4 regions of the Pectobacterium colocasium genome follow, and region 4 is predicted to be linked to each of the others. Evidence: predicted binding sites of a transcription regulator. Region 4 holds the regulator's gene; each other region holds the start of a gene.
The links. The regulator CRP, encoded in region 4, controls carbon source genes, mostly activating them, when cyclic AMP is high. The targets are predictions, from matches to a motif close to ATGTGANNNNNNTCACAT.
Positions count from the first base shown of each region.

Region 1 (5,178 bases), 350 kb from region 4:
TGAATAACTTCTTTTAATGCTTCAATTAATGCTTTTGAGTTGTTTTCAGTTTGATTTCTCGAGAATTCAATGAATGCATTATGGATATTGGTTAGCTTATCGTTTTGATCTCCACGCATTAATTTTAACTGTGTCAGCAAAGATGCGTCTTCATTTCCTGCGATAGCATAATGCAATCGTCCAATTGATTCTGTAGAAAGCTGCAGGTGTTGAACAATATCGTCAATTGTGGAGTCTGTTGGTGTTGGTTGGTTGTTTTTTGTTCTTACACCACGGAAAGCATAGCGCCATTTTATAATTAATGCGCAAGCGACACCCACAACAGAGGCCCAAAATGCGGTTTTTATGCCATTAATCAACTTAGGTAGGCTATTTTCTACATCATTCATATCGAATGATGCCAAGCCTAACGCAATGCCCAGAAAGGTTGCCAATATCCCTATAGTAATGAGGATTCCTGGTGATTCATGAGCTTTCTTCTCGGTAAAATTCTGATTGCTATAGATGAAGTAGGCAAGGATCACAGCAATAAAAAGCCATGTTTCAAGTGGTAATATATTAAGCATAGAGTAGTCAAATCGTCCGTTTGTTAAAAATAAGATAAAAATGAAGCTATAGTGCTAAAGGAGGCACTTTTTAGTTAAGGCAGTAAATTGCATTTTAATTAGCTTGATAATTATTAAATTATGTAATCATTTTTTCATACTATCGAGTAACCTCATCTTTTAGGTGTTCGTTATTATTAGGATGAAAAATGCGATATGAAACGCAATTTTAATAATATGTTTATGATTAAACAATAACCATATTGGTTTTTATTTCTTTTGAACGTCAGATCTGACCTTTCCTGCACAGCCAGACTGATTCGACTATGCTTATGTCGTAGAAAATCTTGTCATGGAAAATCCGTCGCTAAATAACTTTGCCAAATAGTAGATCACTTGAAGGGAACTCAGTCCGAGTTATGCGATCTGATCAATCGCCAAATCAAAACAAATCACCAACCGGACTGAGCGATGCCGATCATAGCAGCAATCCCTGATGAAGAACGACGACTAATGCGTAAAGAAGCCCAACAGACACATGATAAAAATTACTCCAGACGACTCATCGCCATACTGATGCTGCATCGGGGAATGACTGTCACCGACGTTGCCAGACTGCTTTGTGCGGCCCGCTCATCGGTTGGAAGATGGATAAATTGGTTTACTTTACATGGTGTTGAAGGTCTAAAGAGCCTCAAAGCCGGACGAGCACCGCGCTGGCCAGTCGCTGATATCCTGCATATGCTACCGCTTCTTATTAAACGCTCTCCTCAGGATTTTGGCTGGCTGCGCTCCCGCTGGAGTACCGAGTTGTTGGCACTTATCATTAACCGGCTTTTTAACGTGACGCTTCATCCTTCCACGTTACATCGCTATCTGAGACGAGCGGGTATTGTCTGGCGCAGAGCCGCGCCAACACTGAAAATCAAAGACCCGCATTATGAGGAAAAGCGACTCGCCATCGAACAGGCCGTCTCCCAGAAGCAGACGAACCATCCGGTATTTTATCAGGATGAAGTAGATATCGACCTGAACCCGAAAATCGGTGCAGACTGGATGCTCAAAGGGCAACAGAAACGTATTACTACGCCGGGACAGAACCAAAAGTATTATCTGGCAGGGGCACTGCATTCGGATACGGGACGAGTCCATTACGTTGGCGGCAGTAAAAAGTGTTCTGATTTATTTATCAAGCTGTTAGAGACATTACGGCGGACATATCGGCGAGCGAAAACCATTACGCTGGTCGTTGATAATTACATCATTCATAAAAGCCACAAGGTGAAAAAGTGGCTGGAAAAAAATACGAAGTTCCGGTTGTTGTTCCTGCCCACGTATTCGCCGTGGCTAAATCCAATCGAGTTGCTGTGGTTGTCGTTACACGAAACGATAACGCGTAACCATCAGTGCCGGTATATGTGGCAGTTACTGGAACAGGTAAAATTATTTATGAATGCCGCTTCACCGTTCCCCGGCAATCAGCATGGTCTGGCTAAAGTGGAGCGGTATTAGGCGAAGTCATTTAGCGTGTTTTTGTCCGAGTAAAGCACGGCTGGCGGGGCAGTAAGCATAACAGGAGTAGGGAATGAGAAGGCTGATGATGTACCGTTCACGCTGGCTGCTGCCGGTTCTGGTTATTCTGGCGGCATTGCAGCTGGCTGCCTGTGGTGACAGCGAGGCGGAGCAGCGGAAGGCATTCATTGCGTTCCTGCAAAGCGCGCAGTCGCAGCAGGGTGGGAAGCTGCCGACATTGACGGAAGAGCAAAAGAAGAATTTTGGCAATTTTGCCAACGATTACGCGATCTTAACCACCTTTTCTCAGCAGTTTAATCAGGCGATATCCGGCAGTTTGACGCCGATGCTGGGGCAAATTTCCCGTATCCGCGTCCCTAAAGACTATCTGACACAGCGCGATGGCCTTCGGCAATCTATCGGGGCAATGAACCTGCTGAGCCAGCATGTGCAGGCGGCGAAAGTACAGGCGGACAATGCCCACCGGATGCTAAAACAGCCTGAAGAGGTACAGATACCCTATGAGCGGCTGTATGCACGCACGGTAATACAGCCAACTAACGCGCTGTTACCCGCTATTCCGAATGCGATTGCTTTTGCACAGAGTCTGACTCAGATCGGCGATTTCCTTCAGGCTCAGGGCGATCAGGCCGTGTTCAATGGTGCGTCTGTGCAATTCCGTACGCCACAACAGGTGGCGCAATATAACGGCATGGTGGCGGCGTTACCCATGCAACAGCAGAATTTAATGAATGCGCTCAGAGGGGTAAATGGCGTGAATTCTCCCTAGCCGCGTCGTTTTCTCATGTTTTAGCGATGCGCTATTACGGATAGGGATTCTGGATAACAGGGCGATGAGAGGCGAGGGGGGTAAAAATAAATTGTGAGTGACATCACATAAATAAAACAAATACAGGTCTTTAAAGTGTGACTTATATCACATATAAAGGGCCGTGTTGGTCTGGGAATTGGTTTAGTTTTTCATTTTTAACGTTTTTTTGTGAAGTAAATCACCTATTTGTATCGTTGATGTAGGGTGGTTGTGTGATTTTTGTCACGTTACTGCCGTGGAGTTGCGGTATGAAAACAGCGTGTTAGAGTCCGCGCTGCATACAGTAATACTGACGGAAGCAATCGGTGTTTTGATAACCGATAGGCCTATAAGAGCCGGGGTTTTGGTCACTGCTGATATCTCGGTAAAAATAAGGCTGTCGGTCGTTGTTGCTAACCATCGCTGCAACTAACACATATTGCCACGCCGTCTCACGATAATTACCACGCGCTCTTATTGTCAGCGCGTTTCAATAGGGGTGTGTTTTTATGCTTTCACCAGATATTAAGATCAAAGTGCAAAACTTTGGTCGCTTCCTCAGCAATATGGTCATGCCCAATATTGGCGCCTTTATCGCCTGGGGTATTATTACCGCTCTGTTTATTCCTACCGGCTGGATTCCCAATGAAACATTGGCGAAGCTCGTCGGCCCGATGATTACGTATTTGCTGCCATTGCTGATTGGTTATACCGGCGGACGTCTGGTATTCGGTGAGCGTGGTGGCGTGGTGGGGGCAATTACGACGATGGGTGTGATCGTCGGGACCGATATCCCGATGTTCCTCGGCGCCATGATCGTCGGCCCATTGGGCGGCTGGGCGATCAAACGTTTTGACCGTATGGTCGACGGTAAAATCAAGAGCGGCTTTGAAATGCTGGTCAACAATTTCTCTGCCGGTATTATCGGTATGTTGTTGGCAATTCTGGCATTTTTGGCGATTGGTCCGCTGGTTGAAGTCTTCTCTCGGGTACTGGCTTCCGGCGTTAACCTGATGGTCCAGAACAACCTGCTGCCGTTTACGTCCATCTTCGTTGAACCGGCGAAAATTCTGTTCCTGAACAACGCGATCAACCACGGTATTTTCTCACCGCTTGGCATTCAGCAGGCAACGGAAACCGGCAAGTCTATTTTCTTCCTGATCGAAGCAAACCCAGGCCCAGGTATGGGCGTGTTGATGGCTTATATGTTCTTCGGTCGTGGTAATGCGAAAGAGTCTGCGCCAGGTGCGGCGATTATCCACTTCCTGGGCGGGATTCATGAAATTTACTTCCCGTATGTGCTGATGAATCCGCGTCTGATTATTGCGGTGATTCTGGGCGGGATGACTGGCGTATTTACGCTGAGCGTGCTGGGCGGCGGTTTGGTTTCTCCAGCGTCTCCAGGCTCCATTCTGGCGGTGTTGGCGATGACGCCAAAAGGCGCTTACTTCGCTAACCTCGCAGCCATTGCAGCGGCCTTTGCGGTATCTTTCATCGTGTCGGCGATTCTGCTGAAAAGCACCAAGCAAAAAGAAGAAGACCTGAGCGACGCAACGCGCCGCATGCAGGAAATGAAAGCGTCTTCTAAAGGCACGGCGACTAACGTTGGTGTCAGCGGCGATATGAGCACCGTGCGTAAAATCATCGTAGCCTGCGACGCCGGTATGGGTTCCAGCGCGATGGGTGCTGGCGTGCTGCGCAAGAAAGTGCAGGACGCTGGGCTGACCAACATTTCGGTGACTAACAGCGCGATCAATAGCCTGCCGGACGATGTTGATCTGGTGATTACGCACCGTGACCTGACCGAGCGCGCGATGCGTCATGCACCGCAGGCACAGCATATTTCGCTGACCAACTTCCTTGATAGCGGCCTGTATAGCGATCTGGCTGCTCGTCTGGTGGCTGCGCAGGGTGCCGCGAAGCCTGAAGCCGTGGCGACGCCTGCCCCTGCAACTGCCGATGCGCAGACGAACCTGTTCCAACTGGGTGCGGGCAATGTGTTCCTGAATCAGCATGCGACAGAGAAAGAGCAGGCAATTCGTTTCGCCGGTGAGCAATTGGTGAAAGGCGGCTACGTCGAGCCTGAGTATGTTGAAGCGATGCTGGAGCGCGAAAAGCTGACCTCTACTTATCTGGGCGAATCGATCGCGGTACCGCACGGTACGATTGAAGCGAAAGATCGCGTACTGAAAACGGGCGTGGTTTTCTGCCAATACCCTGAAGGGGTGCGCTTTGGCGATGAAGAAGATGAAGTTGCGCGTCTGGTTATCGGTATCGCTGCCCGTAACAACGAACATATCCAGGTCATCA
Region 1 covers NZ_CP084032.1:4,741,824-4,747,001, reverse strand. The annotation lists gene LCF41_RS21450 (hypothetical protein) at 1-566, opposite strand, end outside; gene LCF41_RS21445 (IS630 family transposase) at 1,017-2,057, shown strand; gene LCF41_RS21440 (DUF3053 domain-containing protein) at 2,131-2,847, shown strand; gene LCF41_RS21435 (PTS mannitol transporter subunit IICBA) at 3,378-5,178, shown strand, end outside.
Region 1: LCF41_RS21435 (PTS mannitol transporter subunit IICBA) is a predicted target of CRP. The motif match lies at 3,100-3,117, and genes of this name have one in related genera.

Region 2 (5,178 bases), 1.1 Mb from region 4:
TGCGCTGCACCTGAATTCAGAAGTGCGTGATATCAAGCGTAACGCGGACAACACCTGGAGCGTGACTTACGCCGATCTGAAGAACGGCGAGAAGGAGAGCGTGATTAAGGCGAAGTTTGTCTTTATCGGTGCGGGTGGGGCGGCACTGCCGCTGCTGCAGAAATCCGGTATTCCTGAGGCCGATCTGTACGGTGGCTTCCCGGTAGGGGGGGAGTTCCTGGTAACCGAAAATCCGGAAATCGTAAAACGCCACATGGCAAAAGTGTACGGTAAAGCCTCTGTCGGTGCGCCACCGATGTCCGTTCCTCATCTGGATACGCGTATTTTTGATGGTAAGCCGGTACTGCTGTTCGGACCGTTTGCTACCTTCTCCAGTAAGTTCCTGAAAAACGGTTCGCTGTGGGATCTGATCGGCTCTGTGACCTTCTCCAACGTGATGCCGATGACGCACGTGGGTCTGGATAACTTCGATCTGGTGAAATATCTGGTTGGTCAGGTCATGATGGATGACGACGATCGTTTTGCCTCGTTGCAGGAATACTTCCCTAACGCGAAGAAAGAAGACTGGAAACTGGTGATTGCCGGCCAGCGCGTTCAGGTTATCAAGAAAGATGATGAGAAAGGCGGCGTACTGAAGCTGGGTACGGAAATCGTCAGTTCTCAGGATGGTTCGATTGCGGCACTGCTGGGCGCTTCTCCGGGCGCGTCTACCGCCGCGCCGATTATGCTGAGCCTGCTGGAAAAAGTCTTTAAAGATAAAGTGGCGACGCCAGAATGGCAGGGCAAACTGAAAGAGATCATTCCATCTTATGGCCAGAAGCTGAACGGTAATATTGACATGACCAATAAAATCCGCAGCTACACCAGCAGCACGCTGGGCCTGGACTATATTGAGGTTAAACCTGAGTAATCGGTATTAGCCGCAAAGAACGAAATAAGGCCGCGAAAGCGGCCTTATCTATATGATGGCACAGTAGTATATCGCATGCTCTGCATGCATGTGTTCGGCGGACGACAGCATTTTAACGTTCTGACCATGCTGGCTGAGCGCTATGCTGTTTTAGTTGTCGCCAATGACCGCGACAGCGGAGACTTCCAGCATCATCCCAACGGACGGGAGGCTATGTACCGTGATGGTTGTGCTGGCAGGAAAATTGCCGTCTGGCCAGAACTCACGACGAATAGGGCGTAACGGCTCTAATAATCTCGGATCGGTCAGGTATACCGTAATATTAACGACGTCCTTAATGCTTCCCCCAGCCCTCTTGGCAATGGCATCGATGCTACGAAAGATGACTCTCGCCTGGCCTTCAAAATCCCCGGCCATCGATTTGCCTTGCTCGTTGTATAAACCGTCTTGACCTGATATCCAAACTGTCTTACCGCCTTCGGTTACTACGCCCGGTGAAATACCAAATTTCTGGGTTTCATCCGTTTTCAAATAATCACGTGCGAACGTCGAGGGTGAGATGATGATCAGCAATGCGGTCAGGCAGGCTAGGGAAAAGTGTCGTTTCATGTGTGCTCCTTGCAGTAATGAATCAGGTCTTTATCTGTTTGTTGCGAAATTGTAAAAATGCAACGTGGTTATGTTTAGCACAGCAATGACGGAAACAAAAATACGTTTTTCAGGAAAGGACTCTAGCGAGTAGATGCTGGTTGCTGTTATGCCGATCTTTTGTTTCTGGTGGCGAAGATAACGTGGCGCAATAAAAAAGCAGGTAAGTTGCCTTACCTGCTTTATCACGTTCTTCGTGAAGAGAATGAGAACGTCTGTTCTTATTTAGCACGCATCGTTTTTAGAACGCATCGTTTTTAGAACGCATAGTTGAAGTTCACGCCGTACAGCCAGGCTTTACCTTTGGAGCTGAACGTGTAGCTTGGCGAACCTGCTCTATCAGAGATAGGTTCGCTGATATCAACTTGCTTACCGTGCATGTAGGATACGCCAACATCCACAGACGCGTCTTTATTAAAGGCATAGGTGGTACCTGCACTCAGCCAGAAACGATCCTGATCCGGGATGGAAATAGAACGTTTGTCGGCTGGGACCGGGCTGTCATCAAACGCGATACCGCCGCGGAACGTCCAGTTATCGTCGTGATAGTAGGTGGTACCGAGTGCGATACGGTAAGCATCACGGAAGCTTTCATCTTTATGGAACAGAGTCTGGCCGTTGCTACCCGTCGCTTTCAGTTCCTGGAATTGGCTCCAACTGGTATAGGCCAGGCTGTAGTGCACTGCCCACTTCGGTGCTACGCGATGGTAGGCTGAGGCCTCCCACATCTCTGGTAGATTGAGCGTTAGCTTGCCAGGAATCTTAGCACCACCCGTACCGTTCAATGCTGTTACTGCTGTTGGGAGGTTGTTGCTGTAATCGCCGTTAAAGTCGATATCGACTTTAGAACGATAGGTCAGACCGAAGCGGTTATTTTCGTCCACTTCATACAGAATACCGGCGTTCCAGCCGTATCCCCATTCTTTACCTTCCAGACGAGCTATTTCTGAAGAAGGACCAGCGACGACCCCTTGTAACCCACCAGCTGCGGTAGGCACATTTGCCAATTCACCTGCCCGGCGAACAATCTTGGCATCAGCATAGACAGCATTGACACCCAGACCGAAGCTGAAATGCTGGTTAAGACGGTAGGCGGCGCTCAGATTCAGGTTTGACGTTATCAGGTCGGTTTGCCCGCCAATGGAACCTGCGGCATAGGTATCGTTGAACTCTGTTGCTAAGCCATAGTTAGTGGTGGCAGAAGCGCCGATTGCCCACTGTTCATTAAGCGGCATGATAAAATGCAGGTTCGGTACCCAGGCGTGCGGAGCGATATTTTTGGCACTGGTATTTTGCCCTGTCAGAGAGTTTTTCCCCTGAACATCAATATCCGGGTTGATATAGGTGACGCCACCGGAGAATGACGGGCGGTCAAACATGGTCATGGTCGCTGGGTTACGACTGCCGGAGGCCGCATTGTCGGCTACGGCACCTTCACCAGAAAATGCACGGCCCAGACCCGATGAGGAGTATTCATTTAGCTGGAAACCAGCTGCTGACACATTTGCTGAGAACAGTGCCACCGCAACAGCAATTGTGGATTGTTTGAACAGGTTTTTCTGGCTCATGACCAAAACCTCTTTATATGCTTGTTATTTAACGTTGTTACACGGGGTAACAAGGGACGCGCATTGTAGGGGGCGCACTCAGCCTGACAAATCAGACCAGTTGCCAAAGTATAAGTTGGGAATACGATAATGTTGCATTCGTGTATTAAGAATATTTCCAAAATGATGCAAAATTTAGATCTGCTTAACGTTTTGGTTAATTTGTGTGAAGAGATATTACTCGGTTTTTACTACCGCATAACACCTTAATGTGATTGATATCACTAAAATTCCTGGCTGGCATGAAGTGCTGGTACTGCTTTGGGATGAGGGAGTAAAATATAAGGAAGATAGAAAATATTTGAACTGGATCAAATCTCCCGCGTCTTAAGTCCTAAGAGGAAAGTATTATGACGAACGTAATCAACAAATGCAGTGCTGAGGAAACCGCAGCCTGCTGCTGTGTCGATGTCGGCACAATTATGGATAACACCGATTGCACGGCGTCTTACAGCAAAGTTTTCGGCGATCGTTCTGATGCGGAAGCGGCGCTGACCGCTCTGACGGCAAAAGCGCGTGCGGTAGAGTCCGAACCTTGCGACATCGTCAGCACATTGGAAGACGTAGACGGTGGCGTTAAGCTGGACATCGATTTTACGTTCAGCTGTCAGGCTGAAACGATGATTTTCCAGCTCGGCCTGCGTTAATTTTTGTCCCGGCAGGAGCCTTCTGTGGCTTCTGCCCGTCACGGTTTCCTCTGACGTCTTACCTCGCTTCTATCCCTTCTGTTGTGGCTATTTCTTCACTTTTGTTCGCGGCTACCCCACGCTCTTCACACTTTTGTGTTGCGCGCCTTTGCGTAATGTAACCATCTGGTTAACAATGAAATCAGGTCTGACCTGTTGTGCTCGCAATTTATTTTTGGCTAACGGAAGTATTTTTGGTTAACGGGAGTATTTTCGGTTAACAGGAGCGTTTATGAGTGAGGTATTACCTCTGATAACCCGCCGTGGCGATCGCATTGCGTTCGTGAGCGGATTACGCACCCCATTTGCCCGGCAGGCAACGGCCTATCATGGCGTACCCGCCCTCGAATTAGGGAAGCTCGTCACCAGTGAATTACTGGTTCGCACGGGTATCGATCCTGCATTGATCGAACTATTGGTGTTCGGGCAGGTGGTCCAAATGCCCGAGGCGCCGAATATCGCCAGAGAGATCGTGCTCGGTACGGGGATGAGCGTACATACCGATGCCTACAGCGTGTCGCGCGCCTGTGCCACCAGTTTTCAGGCGGTCGCCAACGTGGCAGAAAGTATTATGGCGGGTACGGTGGAAGTCGGTATTGCCGGCGGCGCGGATTCCTCTTCCGTGCTGCCTATTGGTGTCAGCAAAGCGCTGGCCAGAACGCTGGTGGATATGAACAAAGCCAGAACGCTGGGCCAGAAGTTGAAACTGTTAAGCGGTCTGCGCCCGAAAGACCTGCTGCCGGTTGCGCCTGCCGTGGCGGAGTATTCCACCGGGTTGCGCATGGGTGATACCGCGGAACAGATGGCAAAAACCTACGGCATCACGCGTGAAGAGCAGGATGAACTGGCGCACCGTTCGCACAAACTGGCGGCACAGGCTTGGGAGTCCGGGGTGCTGCGCGATGAAGTGATGACGGCTTACGTCCCACCGTATGAGAAAGCGCTAAGCGAAGATAACAATGTGCGCCATGATTCCGCACTGGAGCAGTATTCCCGTTTACGCCCGGCGTTCGATCGCCGACATGGTTCGGTCACGGCGGCTAACAGTACGCCGCTGACGGATGGCGCGGCGGCCGTTTTAATGATGAGTGAATCCAAGGCTAAAAGTCTGGGACTCACGCCGCTAGGCTACCTGCGCAGCTATGCATTCAGCGCCATTGGCGTACAGCGTGATATGTTGCTGGGGCCGGCTTATGCTTCTCCGCTTGCGTTGGCAAGGGCTGGCGTGGCACTGGCTGATTTGACGCTCATTGATATGCATGAGGCTTTTGCCGCCCAGACTCTGGCCAACCTCAAACTGTTTGCCAGCGATGAGTTCGCACGCACC
Region 2 covers NZ_CP084032.1:3,310,280-3,315,457, reverse strand. The annotation lists gene mqo (malate dehydrogenase (quinone)) at 1-910, shown strand, start outside; gene LCF41_RS15040 (RidA family protein) at 1,061-1,519, opposite strand; gene fadL (long-chain fatty acid transporter FadL) at 1,816-3,126, opposite strand; gene LCF41_RS15030 (YfcZ/YiiS family protein) at 3,516-3,812, shown strand; gene fadI (acetyl-CoA C-acyltransferase FadI) at 4,084-5,178, shown strand, end outside.
Region 2: fadL (long-chain fatty acid transporter FadL) is a predicted target of CRP. The motif match lies at 3,375-3,392, and genes of this name have one in related genera.

Region 3 (5,178 bases), 2.0 Mb from region 4:
ACCCTGGCATTTCTGCCGATGTCATCAGTAATTTCCTCCGTCAGCCGGTAAAGGCGCTTATCCTGCGTTCCTACGGTGTTGGCAACGCGCCGCAAAGCCCCGGCCTGCTGCACGAATTACGCGAAGCCTCCGCACGCGGCATTGTGGTCGTCAATCTAACACAGTGCATTTCCGGTCGTGTGAACATGGGCGGCTATGCGACAGGTAATGCGCTGGCGCATGCAGGCGTGATCAGTGGCTTTGACATGACCGTTGAAGCTGCACTGACTAAACTGCATTATTTATTGAGCCAGCAGGACTTAAGCGCCGATGAAATTCGCCATTTGATGCAGCAGAACCTGCATGGGGAATTGAGCGATAAAGATTGAGTCAATCACGGAGTCGGTAATGAAAAAAGCATTGCTATTAGTTGATTTACAAAATGATTTTTGTCCCGGCGGCGCATTGGCCGTTAATGAAGGCGATCAGGTCATTGCGGTTGCCAACCGTGCGATTGAGGCCTGCGTGGCCGCTGGCGTTACCGTGATCGCCAGTCAGGATTGGCATCCCGAGAATCACGGCTGCTTTGCCGTTAATGCAAATACCAAGGTTGGAGAAATCGGCGAGTTAAACGGATGGCCGCAGATCTGGTGGCCGGTTCATTGCGTGCAGGGAACCGCTGGTGCTGATTTCCACCCCGCACTTAATCAGTCGGCCATTCAGTGGATCGTACAAAAAGGGACTCAGCCAGAGATCGATAGCTATAGCGCTTTTTTCGATAACGGGCATCGGGTAAAAACAGAATTGGATGACTGGCTACATGCCAACCATATCACCCATTTGACGATTCTTGGGCTGGCGACAGATTATTGCGTCAAGTTCAGCGTGTGGGATGCCATTGCGCTGGGTTATCACACCGAAATATTAGTGGATGGTTGTCGGGGCCTGAATCTTTTGCCCGACGACAGCGAATCTGCATTACGGGAAATGGTACAGCGCGGGGCGACACTGACGGATATGACGCAGTTCCTTGCTACACTGCCTTCCGCACACTAGTCAGCGTCACTGTCGCCCTGCATTACGGCAGCCGATGAGGCTGCCTGCTTACGCGTTAGGCGTCGGGCTTCAACGTAACAATAGCATCAGCGATGTTAAACTCGCGCTTCAGTTCCTGCTTACTCTTCATCACAATTTCGCCATTAGTGCCAATCGTCATGTGCTCAGCCTGTTCATTATGACGAGCCTGCCACATCATCACCATTTGCAGGCAGTTTTCTTTCTGTTCAGCCGTCAACGCGACACCGTCTGGCCATTTGCCCAGCTCTACCGCCGTGACTAACCGCTGGTAAATTTCTGGCGTCATCGCGTCGATCAGATCATTGAGTTCCATATCCGGTTTCTGCTCCGAAAAAGGTCAGCGTTATTCTTACTGAGTTCTGTTATTGACAGGGGCACTTGTATTTACAGGAACGTTTGCATTTACAGAAACGTTTGTATTTACAGGAATGCTTGATAGCTGAATCGTTTAAAGCTATGCAGTACCAGCCTGCCATGCCCTATTCATCTCACTCAGATTACCCGTCAACGCGCTCGCCATCAACGTCATCGATAAAGCTCAGCGAAGCAGAATTTACGCAATAGCGCTCGCCCGTGGTTTTCGGACCATCAGGGAAAACGTGCCCCAGATGCGCATCGCACTGCCCACAGCGGATCTCAATACGGCGCATATTGTGTGAATCATCTTCCAGATAGCGAATCGCTTCTGAGGAAACGGGCTGATCGAAGCTCGGCCAGCCACAGCCGGAGTCATATTTACTGTCGGAGTAAAACAGCGGAGCCTGACAGCACAAGCAGTGATAAACGCCGGTGCGCTTGTTATGCAGCAGTTTGCCTGAAAACGCGGGCTCTGTGCCGCGTTGCTGGGTGACATAGCGCTGCATCTCTGTCAGTTCAGTATTATCGGACGGGGTATGCGAAGCAGAGTCGTTAGTCATGGAAGTCTCACAGCGGGTGTTATCAATTCAATTAATCATTGATTATAACAAAAAATTAACAACCTAACAGGCCGTTCTGGCCTAATATTAGGAATGTTATCAGCATGAATATTTAATTGTGATGAGCATCACATATTGAGACAACGCAGGCTTTATATGATGCATTCCGCCCTCATATCAGTCTTAGATGTTACTTAGTTACAGGCTCGAGCGGTTTTTGCGCAAAGATTGGTCATAGGTTTGACTTACAGCAACTATTGACACGATTCCGCTTGACGCTCAGCAAGGTTTTTGTAATTTTACAACCAACCTTTTATTCACAAACCAATAGCTGGTGGAATATATGACTATCAAAGTAGGTATCAACGGTTTTGGCCGTATCGGCCGTATTGTTTTCCGCGCTGCACAAGAACGTTCTGACATCGAGATCGTTGCAATCAACGACCTGTTGGACGCTGATTACATGGCGTATATGCTGAAGTACGACTCAACTCATGGTCGTTTCAACGGCACCGTTGAAGTTAAAGATGGCCACCTGGTTGTTAACGGCAAAACCATTCGTGTTACCGCCGAGCGCGATCCTGCAAACCTGAAGTGGAACGAAGTTAACGTTGATGTCGTTGCTGAAGCAACTGGCCTGTTCCTGACTGACGAAACTGCACGTAAGCACATCGCTGCTGGTGCGAAGAAAGTCGTTCTGACTGGTCCATCTAAAGATGACACCCCAATGTTCGTTATGGGCGTAAACCACAAAGCTTACGCAGGTCAGGACATCGTTTCTAACGCCTCTTGCACCACTAACTGTCTGGCTCCGCTGGCAAAAGTTATCAACGACAACTTCGGTATCGTTGAAGCACTGATGACCACCGTTCACGCAACCACTGCAACGCAGAAAACCGTTGATGGCCCGTCTCACAAAGACTGGCGCGGCGGCCGCGGCGCAGCACAGAACATCATCCCATCTTCTACCGGTGCTGCTAAAGCAGTAGGTAAAGTTATTCCTGAGCTGAACGGCAAACTGACTGGTATGGCGTTCCGCGTTCCTACCCCTAACGTTTCTGTTGTTGACCTGACTGCACGTCTGGAAAAACCAGCTACTTACAAAGAAATCTGTGCAGCAATCAAATCTGCTTCTGAAGGCGAGCTGAAAGGCGTGCTGGGCTACACCGAAGACGAAGTGGTTTCTACCGATTTCAACGGCGAAAAACTGACTTCCGTATTTGATGCGAAAGCGGGTATCGCACTGAGCGATAACTTTGTGAAACTGGTTTCCTGGTACGACAACGAAACGGGTTACTCAAATAAAGTTCTGGATCTGATTGCTCACATTTCTAAATAAGTGTCAGCGATGATTCGGTGAAAAAAGGGCGACATGATGTCGCCCTTTTTTATTGTTACTTGCAGATTTCTTTTTACTACGAAAAACAATCAAAAAAAGGCACTATCATGCATAACACAATTTTCTCACTCCCCGTCACAAAACAAATTAGCGCCACCCTCAGCCAGCGTCAGTTGGACCAACTCCCTATCGTCGTCGTTGACCATCCTGAAGTGCGTGCGGCAGTGGCATTACAAGGGGCACACTTACTCAGTTGGCAGCCAACTAATGAAGAGCCGGTACTCTGGCTGAGTGACAATACGCCTTTTACTCATCACGTTGCGATTCGCGGCGGTGTACCGATCTGCTTCCCTTGGTTTGGCCCTTTCGCCGAGCCTAACCATGGTTTCGCCCGCCTGCTGCCGTGGGAATTTACCGCTCACAGCGAAGATGAGCACGGTGTGCAGCTCACATTCACGCTGCGAGACAATGAAGAAACGCGTAAGAGCTGGCCGCATGAATTCACGCTCATCGCCCGCTTCAAGCTGGGCAAAGAGTGCGGCATTGAGCTGGAAGCACAAGGTGATTACAGCATTACCAGCGCGCTGCACACCTATTTCAACATCGGCGACATCAGCGATATCCGCATTACTGGTCTGGGCGAGTCATTCATTGATAAGGTGAATCAGGGCAAGCTGTCTACGCAGCAAGGCGATCTGGTCTTTACCGACCGTACGGACCGCATTTATACCCAGCCACAGGATACCAGCGTGATACATGACGCCGTCCTGAAACGCAGCATCGAAGTACACCATTCGCACCATAGTGATGTCGTGTCGTGGAACCCTGGTGCAGAGCTTTCTCGTACAATTAGCGATATGACCGATGAGGGATATAAAACGTTCGTGTGCGTAGAAACGGCGCGAATTAATCAACCGTTTGTCGCCTCCACTAACGCTCCGGCACGTCTGGCGACGGTTATCCGCATCAAGAAATAACCACGGCTATAACGTAACTATATGGGTGTATGGCGAAACCGCCATACACCTCTTCCGCAAATGCTACACCACATCCAGATGTTGTTTGCGCGTCGGCGGTGGAAAAGCGCGATCCAACTGCGCGATATCGTCCTCAGACAACAACACGTCCAATGCTTGCGCATTTTCCTGAACATGCTTAACCGAACTTGCTTTAGGAATCGCGATCACGCCCGGCTGACGAATCGCCCATGCCAGTAAAAGTTGAGCGGGTGTGATGCTCTGTTCATGCGCAATCCGCTTCACTACCGGATGCGAGAATAATCCATCACGTAAGCGCCCGGCCTGCGCCAGCGGACAATACGCCATGATGGGAAGCTGCTGTTGCTGACACCACGGCAGCAAATCAAACTCAATACCACGCGATGCCAAATGGTAAAGCACCTGATTGGTCATACAGCGCTGTCCGCCGTTCAGAGACCACAGCTCCTGCATGTCCTCAAGGTCGAGATTGGAGACGCCCCACTGACCGATTTTGCCCGCCTGCTGCAATCGTTCCATTGCGGCGATGGTATCAACTAAGGGGATACCACCACGCCAGTGCAACAGATACAGATCGATACGCTCGGTTTGCAGTCGCTTCAGGCTGCGTTCACACGCCTGTATCGCCTTTTCACCTCCCGCATTGTGCGGGTAGACTTTCGATACCAGATAAACGCTGTCACGACGGCCGCGCATCGCTTCACCGACCACGACCTCCGCCCCGCCATCCGCATACATTTCGGCCGTATCAATCAACGTTAAGCCAAGGTCGATGCCCGCTTGCAGCGCCGCCACTTCCTGCGCTTTCATGCGGGCATCTTCACCCATGTACCACGTCCCCTGACCGATCGCCGGTACGCGGGTGTCA
Region 3 covers NZ_CP084032.1:2,389,593-2,394,770, reverse strand. The annotation lists gene ansA (asparaginase) at 1-368, shown strand, start outside; gene pncA (bifunctional nicotinamidase/pyrazinamidase) at 388-1,035, shown strand; gene LCF41_RS10765 (YeaC family protein) at 1,091-1,369, opposite strand; gene msrB (peptide-methionine (R)-S-oxide reductase MsrB) at 1,554-1,973, opposite strand; gene gapA (glyceraldehyde-3-phosphate dehydrogenase) at 2,317-3,312, shown strand; gene LCF41_RS10750 (D-hexose-6-phosphate mutarotase) at 3,420-4,289, shown strand; gene LCF41_RS10745 (aldo/keto reductase) at 4,353-5,178, opposite strand, start outside.
Region 3: msrB (peptide-methionine (R)-S-oxide reductase MsrB) is a predicted target of CRP. The motif match lies at 2,090-2,107, and genes of this name have one in related genera.

Region 4 (5,178 bases):
GCCGCGTGGCCAGTTCAATGAAGGAGGACATGCCCCTTATTGAGCATGCCGAAAGGCGTGAAAGAATGCGCCAAACATGCTAACAATGATAAAAATTTAGGTCATTTTTGAGGATGCGCGCGGGCTCTCAGCCGATGCGTGTATCACGATCACGGAGTTACGCGCCTTATGTCACATCAGCATCCGATTATTGCAGTTACCGGCTCCAGCGGGGCGGGAACGACAACAACCAGTCTGGCCTTCCGTAAGATTTTTCAACAGTTTGACCTGCGCGCCGCCCAGTTGGAAGGGGACAGTTTTCACCGCTATACCCGCCCGGAAATGGATATGGCCATTCGCAAAGCGCGTGATTTAGGGCGCCACATCAGCTACTTCGGTCCTGAAGCAAATGACTTCAGCCTGCTGGAACAGTCGTTTATCGAATACGGTCTGCACGGACGCGGCCAGACGCGTAAATATCTGCATACCTACGATGAAGCCATTCCCTACAATCAGGTTCCCGGAACCTTCACGCCGTGGGAGCCGATGCCGGAACCCACCGATATCCTGTTTTATGAAGGGCTGCACGGCGGCGTCGTCACCGACCAAAACGACGTGGCACAGCATGTCGATTTGCTCGTCGGCGTGGTGCCGATCGTCAACCTGGAATGGATCCAAAAGCTGATTCGTGATGTCAATGAACGTGGTCACTCGCGTGAAGCGGTGATGGATTCCGTCGTCCGTTCGATGGAAGACTACATCACCTACATCACCCCGCAGTTCTCCCGTACGCACATCAACTTCCAGCGTGTGCCCACCGTGGACACCTCCAACCCGTTTGCTGCCAAGTCGATTCCCTCACTGGATGAAAGCTTCGTCGTCATTCACTTTCAGGGGTTGGATAATATTGACTATCCCTATCTGCTGGCCATGTTGCAGGGATCGTTTATCTCCCACATCAACACGTTGGTCGTTCCCGGCGGGAAAATGGGGCTGGCGATGGAGCTCATCATGGCACCGCTGGTGCAGCGGTTAATGGAAGGGAAAACCATCGAATAAGCCAGACTGGGCACGGCAGAACCGTGCCCAGAAGAAGGGATCAACCCAACACTCTAATTTCGTGGCTGTGCGTCACCTCAACGGCTTTGCCCAGCATCAATGCCACAGAGCAGTATTTTTCCGCCGACAGGGCGACAGCTCGTTCAACGGCTTTGTCGGTCAGCCCTTTCCCCGTCACGATAAAATGCAGATTGATATGGGTAAATAAGCGCGGCGCTTCAGACCGGCGCTCTGACGTCAGTTTCACTTCACAGCCCGCCACATCGTTGCGGCCTTTTTGCAGAATCGAAACCACATCAATCGCGCTGCATCCCCCCACAGACATCAACACCATTTCCATCGGGCTGGGCGCTTTATCGCCGGAATTGCCGTCCATCAATATCTGGTGCCCTGACGCGGATTCGCCCAAAAACGTTAAGCCTTCAACCCATTTTACCCGTGCCTGCATGGTGCCTCTCCACTAAAAATTTTTTGAAAATTTATACCGTTACTGTACAAAAACCAGCGTTAATCAGAGCTTTGTCATGCTGAAGCGAGACAACACAAGACACGTCCTTAAAGCTGTGTTAAAACGAAAACAGAATAGACCTTTTCTGGACAAACCCAGAAACGAAGAAGATGATGACGTAGCCGGACATACCCCAGCCACGTTTACGGTGCGGCAAGGCAGCAACCGGAAAATCAAGGGTACAGTGGTTCCAGTATATTCCCTGACGTCATTCTGCCTAGACTGAATTTTATTTTTTTGAGCAGTTAAACACGCCGTACAGGGAACTCTGACCCCTGTAATTTGCGCAGTGAATTACAACAGAGGATGATAGCGAATGGTTCTCGGCAAACCGCAAACAGACCCAACTCTCGAATGGTTCCTTTCCCATTGTCATATCCACAAGTATCCATCGAAGAGCACGCTTATTCACCAAGGTGAAAAAGCAGAAACGCTTTACTACATCGTGAAAGGCTCTGTCGCAGTGCTAATCAAAGATGAAGAAGGCAAGGAAATGATCCTTTCCTACCTCAATCAGGGCGATTTTATCGGCGAGCTCGGCCTGTTTGAAGAAGGTCAGGAACGCAGCGCTTGGGTGCGGGCAAAAACCGCCTGTGAAGTGGCTGAAATTTCCTATAAAAAATTCCGCCAGCTCATTCAGGTTAACCCAGATATCCTCATGCGTCTGTCTGCGCAAATGGCAAGCAGACTCCAGGTGACTTCAGAGAAAGTCGGCAACCTCGCCTTCCTTGATGTGACCGGTCGTATTGCTCAAACTCTACTCAACCTGGCCAAACAACCTGATGCCATGACGCATCCAGATGGCATGCAAATAAAAATTACCCGTCAGGAAATTGGGCAAATCGTTGGCTGCTCGCGTGAAACCGTGGGCCGCATTCTGAAAATGTTAGAAGACCAGAACCTGATCTCGGCACACGGTAAAACGATTGTCGTTTACGGCACTCGCTAAATCCCTGTCGCTGTACCCTACCCACAAAAAAGCGTGAAGCCTCGGCCTCACGCTTTTTTTATGGCGAGCTTCCTGCTCGCCACCCTTTGGGCCGCCGCAAGCGGCGTTGAAAAACGTTCCCTACGTTTTTTTATGGCGAGCTTCCTGCTCGCCACCCTTCGGACCGCCGCAAGCGGCGTTGAAAAACGTTCTCTACGTTTTCCTATCACACCGTTTTCAGTGAGTAATCAATTTGCTGCATTAACAACCTGTGCGACGGCGTTGGCGAACTTCTCCATCCCCTGCGCAATGTCATCCTCATCAATGATCAAAGACGGCACAAAGCGGATGACGTTCGGCCCTGCCATCAGCACCATCAGACCCTGAGCCGTTGCAGCAGCCAAAAACTCACCCGCGCGGCCATGCCACTGCGGTTTTAGTTCTGCCCCCAGCAGGAGCCCCATGCCGCGAACCTGCTCGAATACGCCGTACTGCTGGTTGATTTTCTCCAGTTCACTGACAAAGCGATCGTGCCGATCCGCGACGCCTGACAGCACTTCCGGCGTATTGATGATATCCAGCGCAGCTTCCGCCACCGCACAAGCCAGCGGGTTGCCGCCGTAGGTGGTTCCGTGTACCCCCACCGTCATCGCAGAAGCGATCTCTTCCGTCGTCAGCATCGCACTAATCGGGAAACCGCCACCCAGCGCTTTAGCGGTGGTGAGAATATCCGGCGTAATACCGTAATGCATATAGCTGAATAATTTACCGGTACGCCCCATCCCACTCTGCACTTCATCAAATACCAGCAGCGCCTTGTGTTGATTGCACAGCTCGCGAACGCCTTGCAAAAACTCAGCCGTAGCCGGTGTAATGCCGCCCTCGCCCTGAATTGGCTCCAGCACGACGGCACAAGTGTGATCGTCCATCACCGCTTTGACCGCAGCCAGATCGTTGAAAGGAACATGGACAATATCCGCAGGCTTAGGCCCGAAACCATCGGCATATTTAGGCTGTCCACCAACCGAAACGGTAAACAACGTCCGGCCGTGGAACGCATTGTAGAAGGCGATGATCTTGGTTTTATACGGGCTATGACGTTTAACCGCATAGTGACGTGCCAACTTAAACGCCGCTTCGTTAGCTTCAGCGCCGGAGTTAACAAAAAACACGCGATCGGCAAAAGTGGCATCAATCAATTTACTGGCGAGGCGTAGCGCAGGCTCGTTGGTGAAAATATTGCTGGTGTGCCACAGCTTTTCACCCTGCTGCTGCAATGCGTTCACCAACGCAGGATGGCAATGACCCAGTGCCGTAACCGCAATGCCACCGGAGAAATCAATATACTCACGGCCGTCCTGATCCCAGACGCGGCTCCCTTTACCTTTCACTGGTACAAACTTCGCGGGTGCATAAACCGGCAAAATCACTTTATCGTGAGTATCCCGTGTCACTGCTTTCTGCTCTGCTGCCATTTGCTGCCTCACTCTGCTATCCATCACGTTAGAATGAAAATATAGTCAATAAATATGCATAAAAAATCAATTACAGGCAATATTAAATCGGCTACTGGAGAGAATAACTTTCTATCTCACTAAATTTTAAGGAAATTATCCAAAAGTTGATGCCCTTGCTGGCTGAGGATGCTTTCAGGATGAAACTGCACACCTTCCAGCGGAAGCGAGCGATGGCGGATCCCCATAATCTCGTCACGCTGACCTTCATGTTCGCTCCAGGCCGTGACTTCAAAGCAATCGGGTAGCGAGGAAGAATCAATGATGAGTGAATGGTAGCGAGTAACCGTCAAAGGCAGAGCTAGCCCCGTGAAAACACCTGTATTGCTATGCGCAATCGCAGACGTTTTCCCGTGCATGACCTGCCGTGCCCGCACCACGCGCGCGCCGAACGCCTGCCCCATCGCCTGATGGCCAAGGCACACGCCCAGAATCGGTAATTTATCGGCGAAGTGACGGATAGCCGCCAGTGAAATGCCCGCCTCATCCGGCGTACAGGGGCCAGGGGAAATGACCAATCTCTCAGGCGCAAGCCGTTCAATCTCACGCAGCGTGAGTTCATCATTACGCTTCACCACAACCTGCGCGCCAAGCTCACAAAAGTATTGGTAAAGGTTGTAGGTAAAGGAATCGTAGTTATCGATAATTAGCAGCATAGTTATTGTACAGGTAGTCAGAAAAGCCGTACTAACATACATGAAATTCGTGTCAGACACCCAACCGTTGTCGCCAGCAAAGACAGAAGGCGTCCCATCGCGATCTAATAAAAATAGCACGATAATAATCACGTAGTTTATAAATAATTTACTCTTGTAATAAACATCTTTATTAATAGGTAATATTTATTATTCATCTCTATAGAAAATGATTTCTTTGAAATCATTTTTAACAAAAAAAAATAATAACCAAAAATTCCTTATGAATTAATTAAGTTTTTTCATCTGGCATGAAAAAACGATAGGATTTTTTTATCATCGATGTTTATTTTTGATGGCGATCACAGTTGCCTACCGAGTGAATAAATCCCACATGAAGACTGGGTAAAAATAAAGAATCCATATTGAAAAAATGAGCGTAAAAAACACAATGTATTGAATTTAAAGCGTTTAAATAGAAATTAGTTTCCATTGAAAAGTAATAACCACAAATCCGCTAAGTTGTCCTATTTTATTTAACTAATATATTTAACG
Region 4 covers NZ_CP084032.1:4,387,172-4,392,349, forward strand. The annotation lists gene LCF41_RS19870 (YheU family protein) at 1-43, shown strand, start outside; gene LCF41_RS19875 (phosphoribulokinase) at 169-1,038, shown strand; gene LCF41_RS19880 (OsmC family protein) at 1,079-1,486, opposite strand; gene crp (cAMP-activated global transcriptional regulator CRP) at 1,863-2,495, shown strand; gene argD (bifunctional acetylornithine/succinyldiaminopimelate transaminase) at 2,723-3,949, opposite strand; gene LCF41_RS19895 (aminodeoxychorismate synthase component II) at 4,069-4,644, opposite strand.